4 regions of the Pseudomonas sp. S3_C06 genome follow, and region 1 is predicted to be linked to each of the others. Evidence: predicted binding sites of a transcription regulator. Region 1 holds the regulator's gene; each other region holds the start of a gene.

Region 1 (4,630 bases):
GCATCCGCGTCTTCATGACGGCGGTCTGCAAGTCAGCCGTGACCACGTCGAGGTTCGACACGGCCTTTTGCATGGCTTCATCGCCACTGTTCAGGCCCAGGCGCACCAGACGGTTACGCACCAGCACCAGCTCGCCGACCATGTTCATGATTTCGTCGAGACGTGCCGTGTCGACGCGCACGGTGGTTTCGGCTTCGCTCGCCGGTTTTTCCGGTGGCGGTGTCGCCGGCGCACGGGCCGGAGCCGGTGCAGCAGCGGCAGCCGGTTTTGGCGCTTCGGCTTTTGGCTCAGGCTTGGCGGCAGGCTTGGGCGCTGCAGCAGCGGCCGGTGCCTTGGCAGCCGGTGTGGCGACGGTCGAAGCACTGCCAGCAGCGGCTGTGCCGACTTCGGTGAACTTGCCTTTGCCGTGCAATTCGTCGAGCAGCGATTCGAACTCGTGATCGCTGATCAGATCACTGCCGGCAGCGGCGGCCGCTGGAGCAGCCGGCGCCGGTGCCGAAGCAATCGCCGACTCCAGCGCATCCACGGCAAAATTGCCCTTGCCATGCAACTGATCGAGCAAAGCTTCGAATTCGTCGTCGGTGATGTCAGAGCTGTCGCCCTTGGCCGGAGCCGCAGGGGCTGCCGCCGCTGGCGCAACCGCGTCCACCGCGAACTGGCCCTTGCCGTGCAGTTGATCGAGCAACGACTCGAACTCGGCATCGGTGATTTCATCGCTCGCGGCTTCAGCGGCCGTTTGCGCAGGCGCAGCAGCGGCCGGGGCTTCAGCTTCAGCCTTGACGGCGTTCAGCGAGTCCAGCAGTTGCTCAAATTCGTTATCGGTGATGTCGCCCGACGAGTCGCCTTCGACGACCAGTTCTTCGATCATCTCGGCCACCGGCGAAGCCGGGGCTGCGTCCGTCGATTGCGGTTCGGCCAGACGCGCCAGGGCGGCCAGCAGTTCCGGGGTGGCGGCGGTGATCGGAGCACGCTCACGAACCTCAGTGAACATGCTGTTCACCGCGTCCAGTGCTTCGAGGACAACGTCCATCAGTTCTGCATCAACGCGACGCTCACCCTTGCGCAGGATGTCGAACACGTTTTCGGCGATGTGACAGCACTCCACCAGCTCATTGAGCTGAAGGAAGCCGGCGCCCCCTTTTACAGTGTGGAAACCGCGAAAAATTGCGTTGAGCAGATCTGCGTCATCCGGACGGCTTTCCAGCTCGACCAGTTGTTCGGACAGTTGCTCAAGAATCTCGCCGGCCTCAACCAGGAAATCCTGAAGGATCTCTTCATCGGCGCCGAAGCTCATTAATGGGGTGCTCCTACAGGTCTAAAAACCCAAAAAACCTAAAATTCCAAAACACTAGAATCCAAGGCTGGATAACAAATCGTCCACATCGTCCTGACCGGACACAACGTCTTCTCGTTTATCGGCATGAATCTGCGGACCTTCACCCTGCGAGAGATGTTTTTGTGGATCTTTTTCTGCAAGCATCGCGGCGCGGTCATGTTCGATGCCCGCAAAGCGGTCGACCTGACTGGCCATGAGCACGAGTTTGAGCAAATTGCTTTCGACTTCGGTGACCAGTTGGGTCACACGCTTGATCACCTGACCGGTGAGGTCCTGGTAATCCTGGGCCAGCAGGATGTCGTTGAGATTGCTCGACACCGCACGGTTGTCCGTGCTGCTGCGTGACAGAAAACCGTCGACCCGGCGCGCCAGTTCACGGAACTCTTCAGCCCCGACCTCGCGACGCATGAAGCGACCCCAATCGGCGCTCAAGGTCTGCGCTTCATCAGCCAGACTGTTGACCACCGGCGTGGCGCTTTCCACCAGATCCATGGTGCGGTTGGCCGCGGCTTCCGTCAGCTTGACCACATAGCCCAGGCGTTCGGTGGCGTCGGTGATTTGCGACACTTCCTCGGCCTGCGGCATGTTCGGGTCGATCTGGAAGTTGACGATCGCACTGTGCAGTTCACGTGTGAGCTTGCCCACTTCCTGATACAGGCCACGGTCACGGGTCTGATTGAGCTCATGGATCAGTTGCACAGCGTCGCCGAACCTGCCTTTTTCAAGGCTCTCGACCAGTTCGACCGCGTGTTTTTTCAGGGTCGACTCGAAATCGCCCTGTGAAGATTCGTTATGCTCCATAGCTCCCCCGCGCGTTCATCAGCCGATGCGTTCGAAAATCTTCTCGATTTTGTCTTTCAACGCCTGAGCCGTGAAAGGTTTGACTACATAGCCGTTTACACCGGCCTGAGCGGCTTCAATGATCTGCTCGCGCTTGGCTTCAGCCGTCACCATCAACACCGGCAAGTGCTTGAGTTTTTCATCGGCACGCACGTGACGCAGCAGGTCGATACCGGTCATGCCCGGCATGTTCCAGTCCGTTACCAGAAAGTCGATGCTGCCGCTGTTGAGCACCGGAATGGCAGTGACGCCATCGTCAGCCTCGACGGTGTTGGTGAACCCAAGATCACGCAGCAGGTTCTTGATGATCCGCCGCATCGTTGAGAAGTCATCAACGATGAGGATTTTCATGTCTTTGTTCAATTCGACCTCCAAGCAGTCTTAAACGCGCCCAGCACCTGGACGCGCCACTTCAATCAATCGGCGCAGCACTCGAAGACTGTCTGGAGCACAACAGAGCAAGACCGGTGCCGTTCACCACCGCACCAGCCTCGTTCGCAGTGTCCCCACACTGCCTTCAGCGCGCTCGCCACTCCCCCAAACGCCCCCGCAAACGGGCCGCGCACTGGCTGTGTAACTGGCTGACCCGCGATTCACTGACGCCAAGGACTTCACCGATCTCCTTGAGGTTCAGCTCTTCGTCGTAGTACAGCGCCAACACCAGTCGCTCACGCTCCGGCAAATTGGCAATCGCGTCCGCCAACGCAGCCTGGAAACGTTCATCTTCCAGATCGCGTGACGGCTCAAGATGAGCACTCGCGCCATCCTCGTGCAGCCCTTCGTGTTCGCCGTCCTGCAGCAGGTCGTCGAAACTGAACAGGCGGCTGCCCAAGGTGTCATTCAAAATCCCGTAGTAATCGTCGAGACTCAATTGGAGTTCGGCCGCAACCTCGTGATCTTTAGCATCACGGCCGGTTTTAGCTTCAATTGAGCGAATTGCGTCGCTGACCATACGGGTATTGCGGTGAACCGAGCGTGGCGCCCAGTCCCCTTTGCGCACTTCGTCGAGCATCGCGCCGCGGATTCGAATGCCCGCGTACGTTTCGAAACTGGCGCCTTTGCTGGCGTCATATTTGGTCGAGACTTCGAGCAGGCCGATCATCCCGGCCTGGATCAGGTCTTCGACCTGCACACTCGCCGGCAAGCGTGCCAGCAAGTGGTAGGCAATGCGTTTGACCAGTGGCGCGTAACGCTCGATCAGTTCGTACTGCGCGTCACGTGCCGACTTCTTGTAGTAGTTCATACCGCTTGCGGTCATAGCACGGGCCCTGCCGTTTGCTGCACGAGGCGCTCGACGAAAAACTCAAGGTGGCCACGCGGATTGGCGGGCAGCGGCCAAGTGTCGACCTTCTGCGCGATCGCCTTGAACGCCAGTGCGCACTTGGAACGCGGGAAGGCTTCGTACACCGCACGCTGCTTCTGCACCGCTTTACGCACGCTTTCGTCGTAAGGCACGGCGCCGACGTATTGTAGGGCCACGTCAAGGAAGCGATCCGTGACCTTGGTCAACTTGGCGAACAGGTTGCGCCCTTCCTGCGGGCTCTGCGCCATGTTGGCGAGGACGCGGAAGCGGTTCATGCCGTAATCGCGGTTGAGCAATTTGATCAGCGCGTAGGCGTCGGTGATCGAGGTCGGCTCGTCGCAGACCACCAGCAACACTTCCTGCGCTGCGCGTACGAAACTGACTACCGAGTCACCAATACCCGCAGCGGTGTCGATCACCAGTACGTCGAGATTGTCGCCGATGTCGCTGAACGCCTGAATCAGACCGGCATGTTGCGCCGGGCTCAGGTGCACCATGCTCTGCGTGCCGGACGCGGCCGGGACGATGCGAATGCCACCGGGGCCTTGCAACAGCACGTCGCGCAATTCGCAGCGGCCTTCGATCACGTCGGCCAATGTGCGTTTAGGGGTCAGACCCAACAAAACGTCGACGTTCGCCAGTCCCAGATCGGCGTCCAGCAGCATGACCCGACGGCCAAGCTCTGCCAGCGCCAGAGACAAGTTCACTGACACGTTAGTCTTGCCGACGCCACCTTTGCCGCCGGTCACCGCGATCACCTGTACGGGATGCATGCTGCCCATGTTATTTCTTTACCTTGTCTTGCATAGACGGAGGCCACATTACTGGCTGCGCGTTCACAACCGGAACAATGCATGGCAGACCATCGATGTAGGTACAAAAACTGTTCATGAATACCTCAGCCTACCTGCTTGGTCGGGCTGTGATAGATATCAGCGAACATGTCAGCCATGGCTTCTTCGCTGGGTTCTTCCTGCATTTGCACGCTGACGGCGCGGCTGACCAATTGATGACGGCGCGGCAGATGCAAATCATCCGGAATCCGTGGGCCATCGGTCAGGTACGCGACCGGCAATTCATGACTGATCGCCAGGCTCAACACTTCGCCAAGGCTGGCCGTTTCATCCAGTTTAGTCAGGATGCAGCCGGCA
Region 2 (4,630 bases), 3.3 Mb from region 1:
TGTCGCGGATCGCCTCCACCGCGTGAGTGATACGCTCCAGCATCGCACCAGCCTGGGTCACCTGTTCAACGCTTTCGTCACTGCGCGTCTGGCCGCTATCGATGGCTTGCGCCGCGTCCACCGCACCGGTCTGCACGCTCTGAATGATCTGGTTGATCTCGATGATCGACTCGGCGGTGCGCTGCGCGAGGTTACGCACTTCATCGGCGACCACGGCAAAACCACGCCCGGCCTCACCGGCGCGCGCCGCTTCGATCGCAGCGTTGAGCGCCAGCAGGTTGGTCTGCTCGGCGATGCCGCGAATCACTTCCAGCACTTTGCCGATGCGGCCGCTGTCGGCTTCCAGACGACGGATCACCGTGGCGGTGTTGGCAATTTCACCGCGCATCTGGGTGATCGAGTGAATAGTGCTCTGCATGACCTTTTCACCCTGTTGGGCGGACTGGTCGGCATCGTCGGCAGCACGCGCGGCATCGGCGGCGTGACGCGCCACTTCCTGCGCGGTGGCGGACATTTCGTTCATCGCCGTGGCCACCTGATCGGTGCGGTTGAACTGCTCGTTGGTGCCACCGGCCATGGTCGTGGCAATGGCGTTCAACTCGCCGCTGGCGCTGTCCAGATCACTGGCGCTGCGCTGCAGACGAGTAAAGGTGTCGGCGAGGAAATCACGCAGGGTGTTGGCCGCTGCGGCGAGGTTGCCCAGTTCATCCTGACGGTCGCTGACCACGCGTTCGGCGAGTTTGCCGCGGCTCAACTGCGTGACGTAATCAATGAGTTTGCGAATCGGCTCCACCAGGTTGCGGTTGACCAGCCACAGGCTCAACAAGCCGATCAGCAGACCCGACGCGAGCATCACCAGCAGCCCCAGCCACACGGTGCGATCAGCCTCGGCACTGATCAGCGCCGACTGCGCGGTGCCTTGCTTGCGCAACTCGGCGACCAGCTCGCTCATCTGATCGCTGGCGGCACGGTCAACGCCTTTGACCGCCGCGTCACCCACCGTCGGATCACCACCAGCAGCCACGTAGGCATCACGTCCCTTCTGATAAGCGCTACCCAACTGGCGGTGTTCTTCACGCAAACGTTCAATGCGCGATTTCAGGCTGGGCTCTATGCCTTTCTGGCTGGCCAGTTCACCAAGTATCTTCTGTACATCGCGCTGACGATCTTCGAACTGACCCCAATACTTGGCCAGATCCGCCGGTTGCTTGCCGCGCAGCAGGACGTTTTTCCACTCCTGCACCTGCACCTTGAATTGCAGGTTGGCTTCGTCGATCAGTTGCGAGGTGTGCAGGGGACCGGCGATCAATTGGCTGTAGCTTTGCACGCCGTTGGACAGGAAATGAAAACAGGCCAGCGCAATCAACAGCACCGCCAGCAGGCTGCCGCTCAGCAAGGCGAGAATTTGCGCTCTCAGGGATTTTTGCAGCATCGCAAGATACTCAAGACAGGGATGAGGCACGCCCGGTAAGGCGTGAAATTTTGCCGGACATCCATGTCGGCGAGCCTTGGCTCATGGCAAATGGCGCGCAACCTAACGCACCTGTGATCGGCGCGCCAGAGGGCTTCTTGAAGAAAATCCGACCGTCGGTAAGTCGCTGATTTGACGTCACCTTGCTGTCATATAAATGTCATGTGACATTGCGATGATGCGGCTCAGTGAACCTGCCATTTGCGCGACCGACGCACCCTCCTCGCAGCGAGCCTTCATGAACCACAGCCTCGATATCAGCCATCGCGATCCTGATCTGTTTGGCCTGCTCTACGGCTTTCGTTTCCTGCCCGGCGAACGTGGCCGCGAAGTCGACTCGGCGACAGCGTTGCGCTGTTTGCAGGACGACAACGACACGGGCGAATTCCTCTGGCTGCACCTCAATCTTGCGCATGCGGCGTGCGAACGCTGGATGAAAAGTCATCTGCAATTGCCTGAAGAGTTTTTCGAGGCGCTGCACGAAGGCTCGCGTTCGACGCGTATCGAACATGTCGATTCGGCGTTGCTGGCGGTGGTCAACGATGTGGTGTTCAACCTCAGCAGCATGGTCTCTTCGGACGTGTCGACGCTGTGGGTTTGTGTGCGCAGCAAACTGATCGTCAGTGCGCGTTTGCAACCGCTGCACTCGGTGGACAAATTGCGCTCATCGGTGAAGGCCGGCGAACGCTTTCGTTCGCCCTCGGAGTTGCTTGTGCATCTGCTGCGCGATCAAGGCGAAGTGCTGACGCAGATCGTGCGCAAGACCAGCCTGAGTGTCGATCAGGTCGAGGACGAATTGCTTTCCTCGCGACTGTCGACCAACCGCGCCGAACTGGGTGCCAACCGGCGCGTGCTGGTACGTTTGCAACGGCTGCTGGCGCTGGAACCGGGCTCGTTGTTACGCCTGCTTAATCGGCCGCCGCCATGGTTGCAGAAGGAAGACGTCAAGGAGCTGCGCAAATCCACCGAGGAGTTTGCGCTGATCATCAACGACCTCACGGCCCTCGGTGAGCGGATCAAACTGCTCCAGGAAGAGATCGCCGCCAACCTCAACGAGCAGAGCAACCGCACGTTGTTCACCCTGACCGTGGTCACGGTGCTGGCTCTGCCGATCAATATCATTGCCGGTTTTTTCGGGATGAATGTGGGCGGGGTGCCGTTGTCGCAGGATCCGGAGGGGTTCTGGATATTGGTCGCGCTGGTGGCGACGTTTACCGTGATTGCCGGGCGTTGGGCGTTTCGCAAGCGCGGAGATTACTGACGCCTGAACGCTCGTTCCCACGCTCTGCGTGGGAATGCATCAAGTGACGCTCTGCGTCACAGGGACGCGGAGCGTCCCGGGCGTCATTCCCACGCAGAGCGTGGGAACGAGCAGAAGACCGACGGTTGGGTTAATCAGCCAAACACTGACATGGCGCAGTCTCTCTGTAACATTCTGCAACGATCATGGGCGACATTCCTTCCCTCGCTCAGGATTGTCCTGCCATGGCTACTCCCTCCCTGACCGCCAGCCCCGCGTCCGCCGCCAGCGGCAGGCCAGCCCTCGACAAGAAAACCAGCCCGTTTACCTACGTGATCTTTTTCGCCGTGCTGGCGATGGGGATGCTGTTCACCGCCTACAGCCTGATGCACGACATGCACGAACTCGGCACGGTGGTCACCACCTGGACGCCGTTTCTGCTGCTCGGTGTGGCGTTGCTGATTGCCCTGGGTTTCGAGTTCGTCAACGGTTTCCACGACACCGCCAACGCCGTCGCGACGGTGATTTACACCCACTCGTTGCCGCCGAACGTGGCGGTGGTCTGGTCGGGGTTCTTCAACTTTCTCGGCGTGCTGCTTTCGAGCGGCGCGGTGGCGTTCGGCATCATCGCCTTGCTGCCGGTGGAGTTGATTCTGCAGGTCGGTTCGTCAGCCGGTTTTTCGATGATCTTTGCTCTGCTGATTGCGGCGATCCTGTGGAACCTCGGCACCTGGTGGCTGGGTTTGCCGGCGTCGTCATCGCACACGCTGATAGGCTCGATCATCGGCGTCGGCGTGGCCAACGCCTTGATGCACGGCCGCGACGGCACCAGCGGTGTCGATTGGGCGCAGGCGACCAAGATCGGTTATGCGTTGCTGCTCTCGCCGTTGGTGGGTTTCGGTTGTGCGGCACTGTTGCTGCTGGCGCTGCGCGCCTTCGTGAAGAATCGTTCGCTGTACAAGGCACCTGAAGGCAACACGCCGCCACCGTGGTGGATTCGCGGTTTGCTGATTCTGACCTGCACCGGCGTGTCCTTCGCCCACGGCTCCAACGACGGCCAGAAAGGCATGGGCCTGATCATGTTGATTCTGGTCGGTACGCTGCCAATGGCCTATGCCTTGAACCGCACGATGCCAGAAGAACAATCGTTGCAGTTCGCCGCTGTGGCACAAGTCACCCAGCAAGCGCTGGTGAAAAGTGCGCCGCTGCCGACGCCGGCCGATCCGCGTGCAGTCCTTTCCGATTACGTGCGCAGCAAAGAGCCTACTCCGCAACTGATCCCCGCCCTCGCCGCCCTCACCGGGCACATTGGCGAAGAAGTCAAAGGCTACGGTTCGCTGGCGAAAGTCCCGGCCGAAGCCATGGGCAACGTGCGTAACGACATGTACCTGGCCAGCGAAAGCATTCGCCTGATGGACAAGAACAAGGTCGGCAATTTCGACGCTGATACCAGCAGCAAACTGCAACTGTTCAAACAACAGATCGACAACGCCACGCGATTTATTCCGCTGTGGGTGAAGATCGCCGTGGCCATCGCGCTCGGGTTGGGCACCATGGTTGGCTGGAAGCGGATTGTGGTGACGGTCGGCGAGAAGATCGGCAAGACCCACCTGACCTATGCGCAAGGTGCCTCGGCGGAAACCGTGGCGATGTTGACCATTGGCGCGGCGGACATGTTTGGTTTACCGGTGTCGACCACGCATGTGTTGTCCTCAGGCGTGGCCGGGACCATGGTTGCCAACGGTGGCGGGTTGCAGATGAAGACCATCCGTAATCTGCTGATGGCGTGGGTGCTGACCCTACCGGCGGCGATCCTGCTGTCAGGCAGCCTCTATTGGCTGTTCACCCAGATCTTCTGACCGAAGAAAGTCCCCTGTAGGAGTGAGCCTGCTCGCGATAGCGGTGTATCAGTCAACATT
Region 3 (4,630 bases), 2.0 Mb from region 1:
AACCTCGGAACGCAAATCCGCCGCCAGCTTCTCAAGCTCCTTGGCGGTAACAGCCAGGTTCGACACAACCTCACGCTGCTCACTGTTGGCCAGTGCGATGCTCTGCAAATTACTGCTCAACAACGTCGCAGTGCTGCTCTGCTCCTGAGTCGCCGTGGTGATCGCGGCAAACTGCTGCCCCGCCGAACGGCTCTGCTCGTCAATACGCGCCAGCGCCGACGCCACGTTGGCGTTGCGCGACAAGCCTTCCTGCATCAGCACATTGCCCTGCTCCATGGTGCTGATGGCGTTGCCGGTTTCCTGCTGGATGCTGTGGATCATGCTGGAAATTTCATCAGTCGCCTGGCGGGTACGCGAGGCCAGGCTGCGCACTTCATCGGCTACCACGGCAAAGCCGCGACCTTGTTCGCCGGCACGGGCCGCTTCAATCGCAGCGTTGAGTGCCAACAGGTTGGTCTGCTCGGCGATCGAGGTGATCACACCGACGATGCCGCCGATTTCCTGCGAACGCTGACCGAGGGTGTTGATCACGCTGGCGGTGCTGTTCAGGGCGCCAGCGATTTGCTCCAGCGAGGACGACGCTTCTTCCATCGAGCTGCGGCCAATCTGGGTTTGCTGGGCGTTTTCCTGCGCCAGACGCTGGGTCGCGCCCATGTTGTCGGCAATGTTCAGCGAGGTCGCGCTGAACTCTTCCACTGCGCCGGCCATACTGGTGATTTCGCCGGACTGTTGCTCCATGCCTTCATAGGCACCGCCGGACAAACCGGACAGGGCCTGGGCACGGCTGTTGACCTCTTCCGAGGAGCGACGAATGTGCTCGACCATGGTCGACAGCGCTTGGCTCATCTGGTTGAACGCGCGAGACAGCTGACCGATTTCGTCGTTGCTCGACACGTTCAGGCGCACGCTCAGATCGCCGGCGCCCAAGGCTTCCGCCTGACGGACGAGATCGCTCAGTGGCGCCAGTTTGCTACGCAGCAACCAGACCACGGAACCGACCGCCAGCAGCATCGCCAACAGACTGCCGATCGCCAGTTGCGTACCGACGCTCCACGTCACTGCGCGGATTTCGGCTTTCGGCATGCTTGCTACCACCGACCACGGGCCACCATCAAACGGCACCGCGACGCTGTAGAAATCTTCGGAGTTGTCGCCCCAGAACTGACCTTTGCCCGGCGATTTCGCCAGATCCTTGATCACTGGAATCGCTTGATCCAACGCCTGCACACCTGCCGGTGCAACCAGCCATTTGCTCTGCTCATCGAGCAGCGCCAGCGAGCCGGTCTGGCCAATGCGGAAGCGCTTGAGGTTGTCGAACTGGGCGTTTTGAGCATCGGTGTAATCGAAGCCGACGAACAGCACCGCAATCACCTTGCCGCTGCCATCGCGCACCGGGGTGTATTGGGTCATGTAGGAACGATCGAACAGCAACGCGCGGCCGACATAGCTCTGCCCCGCCATCAACTTCGCGTACGCCGGGTGCGCGTGGTCAAGCAAGGTGCCAATGGCGCGAGTGCCGTCCTGCTTGGTCAGCGAGGTGCTGACCCGTACGAAGTCTTCGCCGCTGCGCACGAACAGTGTGGCGACGCCGGCGGTCATCTGCTTGAACTCGTCGACTTCCTTGAAGTTGTTGTTCAACACTTCGCTGCCCAGGTGCAGGCCCGGGGTCTGGGTGCCGGCCACCGTCACCGGTTCACTCGGGTGAATGCTCAGACCCGCGCTGAAGCGCTTTTCGAACAACCCGCTGAGCCGCTGGGTGCTTTCACGCAGCGTGCCGTGAAAGGTGCTCAGTTGGTCGGCCAGCAGCCGCGCCTCACTGGCCAGATGCTCTTCACGGGTAGCGAGGTTGGCGGAATCCAGCGAACGCAGGGCGAACACCGTACTGCCACTGATGACTATCGCCAGTATCACGGCGAGGGCGAGGCCTAACTGTGAGGCGATCCGAGCGCGAGGTTGAGACATGACAGCTCCTGGCCGAACTTTCCGATCCTCCTTGATCGCAGCTCGGATAATTTTTAATAGTGGGGGTGAATCGTGGATACCGGCACGACGGTTCCACATGCACGTATTCGGCGGTAAAGCCGAATACTTGAGCGAGCAGCAGGGTTATGGCACAAGGCCGCCATTGTGGCGGCTCGAACGTTTCAGCTCAAGCGCGTAACCGCCGGCAGTTCCATGGCGCGGACTTCGCCTTGCAGGAAGTCGCTGAGGCGGCGCAAACGTTCACCTCCCGGACGGGTCTTTGGCCACACCAGGTAATAATTCAGTCCGCTGGCGACGGCCGTCGGCCACGGCAGACTCAGTCGTCCCTGCGCCACATCTTCGGCGACCATCAACAGGTCGCCCATCGACACACCATAACCGCGCGCCGCGGCGATCATCCCTAACTCAAGCGTATCGAACACCTGTCCGCCCTTGAGCGACACCTGATCGGACAGCCCCATGTGCTCCAGCCAACTGCGCCAGTCACGACGATCCGGGGTTGGATGGAGCAATTCGGTGGACGCCAGCCGGGCCAAATCCCATGGCTGATCATTCAGCAGGTTTGGCGCACCCACCGGAATCAGTTCTTCGGGAAATAACAGGCTCGCCTCCCAGTCCGGTGGAAAATGCCCGTCACTCAACAGGACAGCGCAATCAAAAGGCTCATCGTTGAAGTCCACCGAATCCACATCCATCCAGGCGCTGGTCAGTTGCACTTCGTTGCCCGGCTGCAAGTGGCGGAAGCGACTGAGCCGTGCCAGCAGCCAGCGCATGGTCAGGGTCGACGGCGCCTTCATACGCAGAATGTCGTCTTCGGCGCGCAAGGTATTGCAGGCCCGCTCCAGCGCCGTGAAGCCTTCGCGGATGCCGGGCAACAGCAGGCGAGCGGCCTCGGTCAGTTGCAGGTTTCGACCACTGCGGTGGAATAGCCGGCAAGCGAAATGATCTTCCAGGGTTCGAATATGCCGACTGACTGCGCTCTGGGTGATCGACAACTCTTCCGCCGCACGGGTGAACGAACTGTGCCGTGCCGCTGCTTCAAATGCGCGCAGGGCATACAAGGGAGGAAGACGACGAGACATGCAGAAAGCTCCTATAGCGGGATGCAGCCAGTCTGACGAAAACTGCTCAAGATGAGTTTTAATCATGCCACCCATCCTTTTTATCCCTTTGTGCAAAACCTGCCAAGCGCCGAGAATCGACGGTCTTCTGTTCCCTCTGAAAATCGAGTGGTGATGACCATGCAGCATCCTGTGCGTACCGAACTCTGGGCCATTCTGCGGCTGGCAGGGCCGTTGATTGCTTCACAGTTGGCGCACATGTTGATGGTGCTGACTGACACTTTAATGATGGCCCGCCTGAGTCCCGAAGCGCTCGCGGGCGGCGGTCTCGGTGCAGCGACTTACTCGTTCGTATCGATTTTCTGCATCGGCGTGATTGCGGCAGTCGGCACGCTGGTGGCGATTCGCAAAGGCGCCGGCGACATCATTGGCGCCGCACGGCTGACTCAGGCCGGGCTGTGGCTGGCGTGGCTGATGGCGTTGGGCGCCGGGTTGTTGCTGTGGAATCTGAAACCGGTGTTGCTGTTGTTCGGCCAGACCGAAACCAACGTCAACGCCGCCGGGCAATTCCTCATCGCCCTGCCCTTCGCCCTGCCCGGCTACTTGAGCTTCATGGCCCTGCGCGGTTTTACCAGCGCGATTGGCCGGGCGACGCCGGTGATGGTTATCAGCCTGGCCGGCACGGTGGCCAACTTCCTGCTCAATTACGCGCTGATCACCGGCATGTTCGGCCTGCCGAAAATGGGTCTGACCGGGATCGGCCTGGTCACGGCGATTGTCGCCAACTGCATGGCGTTGGCATTGGCCTGGCACATCCGTCGGCATCCGGCTTATGACGCTTACCCTTTGCGTGCGGGCCTGTCGCGACCGAACCGGCAATACCTGAAAGAACTGTGGCGCCTCGGTCTGCCGATTGGCGGCACCTACGCTGTGGAAGTGGGCTTGTTCGCCTTCGCGGCGCTGTGCATGGGCACCATGGGCAGCACGCAGTTGGGCGCACACCAGATCGCCCTGCAGATTGTTTCGGTGGCATTCATGGTGCCGGCGGGGATGTCGTACGCAATCACCATGCGCGTCGGCCAGCATTACGGCGCCGGTCAATTGAGCGATGCACGGATGTCCGGCCGGGTCGGGATCGTCTTTGGCGCCGTGGTCATGCTGGGTTTCGCCATGGTGTTCTGGCTGCTGCCAAATGAGTTGGTCGGGTTGTTCCTCGATCACAACGATCCAGCGTTTGCCGAGGTGATTCGCCTCGCGGTGAGCCTGCTGGCGGTGGCGGCGTGGTTTGAATTGTTCGACGGTACGCAGACGATTGCCATGGGCTGCATACGTGGGCTCAAGGATGCGAAGACCACGTTTCTGGTCGGGCTCGGCTGCTATTGGCTGATCGGCGCGCCGGCGGCCTGGTGGATGGCGTTCCACCTCAATTGGGGGCCGACGGGGGTCTGGTGGGGATTGGCGTTGGGGTTGGCGTGTGCAGCGGTGAGTTTGACCCTGGCGTTCGAATGGAAGATGAAGCGGATGATTCGGCTGGAGCCTGCGTCATCAAGTCAGTTCACTGTCCCGCAGACCGACTGAGATCCCTT
Region 4 (4,630 bases), 1.7 Mb from region 1:
CGTTGTAGCCGTCCATACTGCCCAATGCGTTACCGAGGGCGAAACCTTTGATATCGGTGGTTGGCAGGGCCAGTGCTTCGGATTCAGCGAGCGGACGCAGGATGTAACTGCTGCCGTCCTGGCTGACCGCTTCCAGGCCGGAGCCGCCGAGCAAATGGCTCAGCGCCTGATCGGTCGAATAATCGCCCTGAACGCCTGGCGATTGCCGGCCTTGAGTTTGCTGCGGAGTCATCGACAACGTGATGCCGGCCTGACGGGCAAACTGATTCAGCGACTCTCCCAGCGGACCCGCGGCAATGTTGTAGCGATGGCTGACTTCACTGGCCGCCGGATTATCCGCCATGCTCAAACCGGGCATCACACTAACGCCCAGCGCCGTGGAAAAAAGCGCTGCCCGAACGGCGTGGCGCAGCAGGCCCGATTCGGCATTTAAATTCAGAGTGTTCTTACAGGTGGCGCGGACAGTCATTGTAGGTTTCCGTAGGAAGTCGCAAACGCTTGAATTGAAGTGCTTACTGACTAAGCCGGACCTGCAGCAAAAACCCGCCAAAATAATTTCAGGCGACGCGCTCCAGCGTCACCCACCAGCGCGTGCGATAGCGCAATTGCACTGGCAACGTCTGCGGCAGGATGGCCAACAGCTTGTCGGTGTCTTCCAGGCGGAATACCCCGGACAAGCGCAGATCTCGCCACCTCCGCCGCGCAGTTCAGAAAGCCCTGACGATAACGCCCGACTTCAGCGATAAAGTCGCCCAGACGCATGTTGCGCGTGACGATCAAGCCGTCGACCCAGGCGCCGGCATCCATAGCCAGCGGCGGCGCCGGGCGAACCCGATGGTGATCGATCAGATAACTTTGACCCGCCAGTGCTTGTACCGAAGTGCTGCCGGAACGGATCGCAACCTGACCATGGGTGACGCTGAGCCGAGTGCAATCCTGTTCCTGACGCAGGATGAATCGGGCGTCGAAAGGTTCGTAAGTGCCGTGACGGTTTTGTATCCGCAACGGCCGATCAGACGACGCCCCCTGATCAGCGCCGCCACAGGTGACGATGATCTCGCCGCGCGTCAGTTTGATCAGCCGCCGCTGCGCGGTGTAATCCAGATCCACTGCACTCGCGGTGTTGAGTTCGATCCGCGTGCCATCCGGCAACTGGAAGCCGCGCCGCTCGCCCGTCGCCGTAGCGTAATCGGCGCTCCACTGTTGCCATGCCGCAGTGTCCTTGGCCAGCCATGCAGCGGAGCCCGTCAGCAAAGCGCCGGACAGCAATTTCAAGGCCTGTCGCCGGCCCAAACCCTGAGCACTGTTTTCCAGAGTGTTGAACGCCACTTGCGCACCAGGCACCGCACGCAGGTTATTGCTCAATTCGGCTTGCAGCGACTGCACCCGTTGCCAGGCCAGTTCATGCTCATGATGTTCGGCGCGCCACTGTTCACACTGGCGGTTCAGGCGCGGATTGCCATGATTGTTGCGCAGGCGCAACAGCCAGTGAATGGCCTGTTTGACCACCTGCTGCTGCGGCTCGGTGCGACGGCCAAGAGAAAGATTATCCACAGGCATCAGTTTTCGTACCGCAGCACGTAGCAGTGATACAGCGCGTCGGCGATGTAACGTTCGACCGAGCGCAACGACAGGCCCATCTGTTCGGCGATCTGCTTGTGGGTCAAACCTTCGCACTGCGCCAGCAGAAACGCCTGACGCACTTTCGGCTTCAGTCCTTCAAGCATCCGCGCGATGCTTTCCAGCAATTCGATCACCAGTGCGCGGGCTTCGGCGCTTGGCGTTTCGGCTTCGGGTAGATGCGCGATGGTTTCCAGATAGGCGCGTTCGATTTCCTCGCGACGCCAATGATCAATCACCAGACCACGCGCGATGGTGCGCAGAAAGGCGCGAGGTGCTTTGAGTTCGAGGCGTTCGGTGCGTTGCAACAGGCGTACGAAAGTATCCTGGGCCAGATCCGCCGCATCCGCCGCGTTGCCCAAACGGGCGCGCAACCACGCGTTAAGCCAGCCGTGATGACTACTGTAAAGCGTCTGTACTGCAAACTCGGGTGAGGACATGAACGCGAACGTCACAAATGATAATTACTCGCATTGTCATCAAGGGTTACGAAATTTGCAACTGTCACCCGAACATCAGCACTGAAAAACATCGGGCAGAACGCTCTGGCGCGCCGTTCGGCGGGAATCCGGCAGAAATGCCATCCATTTCCCACTCAGCCCTAAGATTTCTCCGACACGTGCCGACAGACTGGTGAGACATGCGTGCACCAAAGTAGAGCGGCCAGAAGAACGCTGCCTGCGCTGTACATGGAATGTTGCATCCGGAACGCATCCCCACTTTTGGCATAAGAAGTCCCATGAAATGAATCTCAAGTTCAGCCATAAAATCCTGTTGGCCGCCTCGGGCGTCGTGGTCCTGGCGTTCGCGCTGTTCACCCTCTACAACGACTATCTGCAGCGAAACACCATTCGTCAGAACCTTCAGTCCTCCGTGCAGCAGGCCGGTGATCTGACCGCCAGCAGCGTGCAGAACTGGATGAGCGGGCGGATTCTGGTGCTGGAAAACCTCGCGCAGAACGTTGCCCATCAGGGCAAGGACGCCGACTTCCCGGGTCTGGTCGATCAACCGGCCTTCACCTCGAATTTCCAGTTCACCTACGTCGGTCAGGCCAACGGTGTGTTCACCCAGCGCCCTGACGCGAAGATGCCGGACGGCTACGACCCGCGTCAGCGCCCTTGGTACAAGCAAGCCGTTGTGGCTGACAAAACCATGCTGACGCCGCCCTACATGGCCGCTGTCGGTGGCCTGGTAGTGACCATCGCCATGCCGGTGAAAAAGAACGGCGAGCTGCTCGGCGTGGTCGGTGGTGACCTGAGCCTGGAAACCCTGGTGAAGATCATCAACTCGGTGGACTTCGGTGGCCTCGGCCACGCGTTCCTGGTCAGCGCCGACGGTCAGGTGATCGTCAGCCCGGACAAAGATCAGGTCATGAAAAACCTGAAAGACATCTACCCGAACACCAGCGTGCGCATCGAGAAGGGCAACCAGAACGTGGTGCTCAACGGCCAGGAACGCATTCTGTCGTTCACCCCGGTCAGCGATCTGCCGAATGCGCAGTGGTACATCGGTCTGTCGATTGATCGTGATAAAGCCTACGCCGCACTCAGCCAATTCCGTACTTCGGCACTGATCGCAATGTTCGTTGCGGTGGCCGCCATTGCGCTGCTGCTGAGCCTGTTGATTAACGTGTTGATGCGTCCGCTGACCACCATGGGCCGCGCGATGCAGGACATTGCTCAGGGTGAAGGCGACCTGACTCGCCGTCTGGTTGTGGAAAGCAAAGACGAGTTCGGTGAATTGGGCAGCGCGTTCAACCAGTTCGTTGAGCGGATTCACGCCTCGATTTCCGAAGTCTCCTCGGCGACTCGCCATGTGCATGACCTGTCGCAACGGGTGATGGCTTCGTCCAATGCCTCGATCGTCGGCTCTGACGAGCAAAGTGCACGCACCAACAGCGTCGCCGCGGCGATCAACGAGCTGGGTGCCGCTACGCAGGAAATTGCGCGCAACGCCGCCGATGCTTCGCAGCATGCCAGTGGTGCCAGCGAGCAGGCCGATGACGGTCGTCAGGTGGTCGAGCAGACGATTCTGGCGATGACTGAACTGTCGCAGAAGATCAGCCTGTCGTGCACCCAGATCGAAACCCTGAACGCCAGCACGGACAACATCGGCCACATCCTCGATGTGATCAAAGGCATTTCGCAGCAGACCAACCTGTTGGCGCTCAACGCCGCGATCGAAGCAGCGCGTGCCGGTGAAGCCGGACGTGGTTTTGCCGTGGTGGCGGATGAGGTGCGTAACCTCGCCCATCGCACCCAGGAATCGGCGGAAGAGATCCACAAGATGATCACTTCCCTGCAGGTCGGTTCGCGTGAAGCGGTGACCACGATGAATGCCAGTCAGGCCTCCAGCGAGCAGAGCGTGGAAGTGGCCAACCAGGCCGGTTTGCGTCTGGTCAGCGTGACCCAGCGCATCGGCGAAATCGACGGTATGAACCAGTCGGTGGCAGCGGCCACTGAAGAGCAGACCGCCGTGGTGGAAACTCTCAACGTCGACGTTAACCAGATCAACCTGCTGAACCAGCAGAGCGTGGCCAACCTCAATGAAACATTGAAGGATTGTGATGCGTTGTCGCAGCAGGCCAACCGCCTGAAGCAATTGGTCGACAGCTTCAAGATCTGACCTCAAGTCAGACCGCGTTATCGTTCTTCGCGAGCAGGCTCGCTCCCACATTTGGAATGCATTTCCCTGTGGGAGCGAGCCTGCTCGCGAAAGCGGTGGTGCATTCACCGCAAAGCCGAAGCCTTAAACAAACAGCCTCAGCACATTCCCCATCGCATCATCCGCAAACCCCTGCACAAAATCCTTGAACCCCGGCAGTGCCTCTTCGCCGCCCGAGGCCGGCTCGGCAATGATCGTCCACGTCGCGCGGGACTTGCCTGCGCCCAGCGCTTCCACATTCATCGCCGCCCACAGATTCGCCACCCCCAAGGTGTTGTAAATCGTTGTCCAGGTCATGCTCCGCGCGTGCTCATCGCGGGAGTTGAGTTGCTCGACCACCACGTTG

What was found. The regulator FliA, encoded in region 1, starts transcription of late flagellar genes. The targets are predictions, from matches to a motif close to CTAAAGTTTNNNNNNNNNNNGCCGNTAA.
Region 2: AB4N44_RS10150 (methyl-accepting chemotaxis protein) is a predicted target of FliA. The motif match lies at 1,547-1,574, and genes of this name have one in related genera.
Region 3: AB4N44_RS16375 (methyl-accepting chemotaxis protein) is a predicted target of FliA. The motif match lies at 2,067-2,094, and genes of this name have one in related genera.
Region 4: AB4N44_RS18030 (methyl-accepting chemotaxis protein) is a predicted target of FliA. The motif match lies at 2,222-2,249, and genes of this name have one in related genera.

What each region holds. Positions count from the first base shown of each region.
Region 1 is NZ_CP162747.1:5,708,212-5,712,841, reverse strand. It holds gene AB4N44_RS25405 (chemotaxis protein CheA) at 1-1,294, opposite strand, end outside; gene AB4N44_RS25400 (protein phosphatase CheZ) at 1,349-2,137, opposite strand; gene AB4N44_RS25395 (chemotaxis response regulator CheY) at 2,156-2,527, opposite strand; gene fliA (RNA polymerase sigma factor FliA) at 2,694-3,434, opposite strand; gene fleN (flagellar synthesis regulator FleN) at 3,431-4,261, opposite strand; gene flhF (flagellar biosynthesis protein FlhF) at 4,378-4,630, opposite strand, start outside.
Region 2 is NZ_CP162747.1:2,317,429-2,322,058, forward strand. It holds gene AB4N44_RS10150 (methyl-accepting chemotaxis protein) at 1-1,432, opposite strand, end outside; gene AB4N44_RS10155 (transporter) at 1,710-2,732, shown strand; gene AB4N44_RS10160 (inorganic phosphate transporter) at 2,957-4,570, shown strand.
Region 3 is NZ_CP162747.1:3,662,922-3,667,551, forward strand. It holds gene AB4N44_RS16375 (methyl-accepting chemotaxis protein) at 1-1,962, opposite strand, end outside; gene AB4N44_RS16380 (LysR substrate-binding domain-containing protein) at 2,145-3,065, opposite strand; gene AB4N44_RS16385 (NorM family multidrug efflux MATE transporter) at 3,225-4,622, shown strand.
Region 4 is NZ_CP162747.1:4,025,571-4,030,200, forward strand. It holds gene AB4N44_RS18015 (TonB-dependent siderophore receptor) at 1-469, opposite strand, end outside; partial or broken gene AB4N44_RS18020 (FecR domain-containing protein) at 558-1,560, opposite strand; gene AB4N44_RS18025 (sigma-70 family RNA polymerase sigma factor) at 1,560-2,060, opposite strand; gene AB4N44_RS18030 (methyl-accepting chemotaxis protein) at 2,365-4,245, shown strand; gene AB4N44_RS18035 (SRPBCC family protein) at 4,369-4,630, opposite strand, start outside.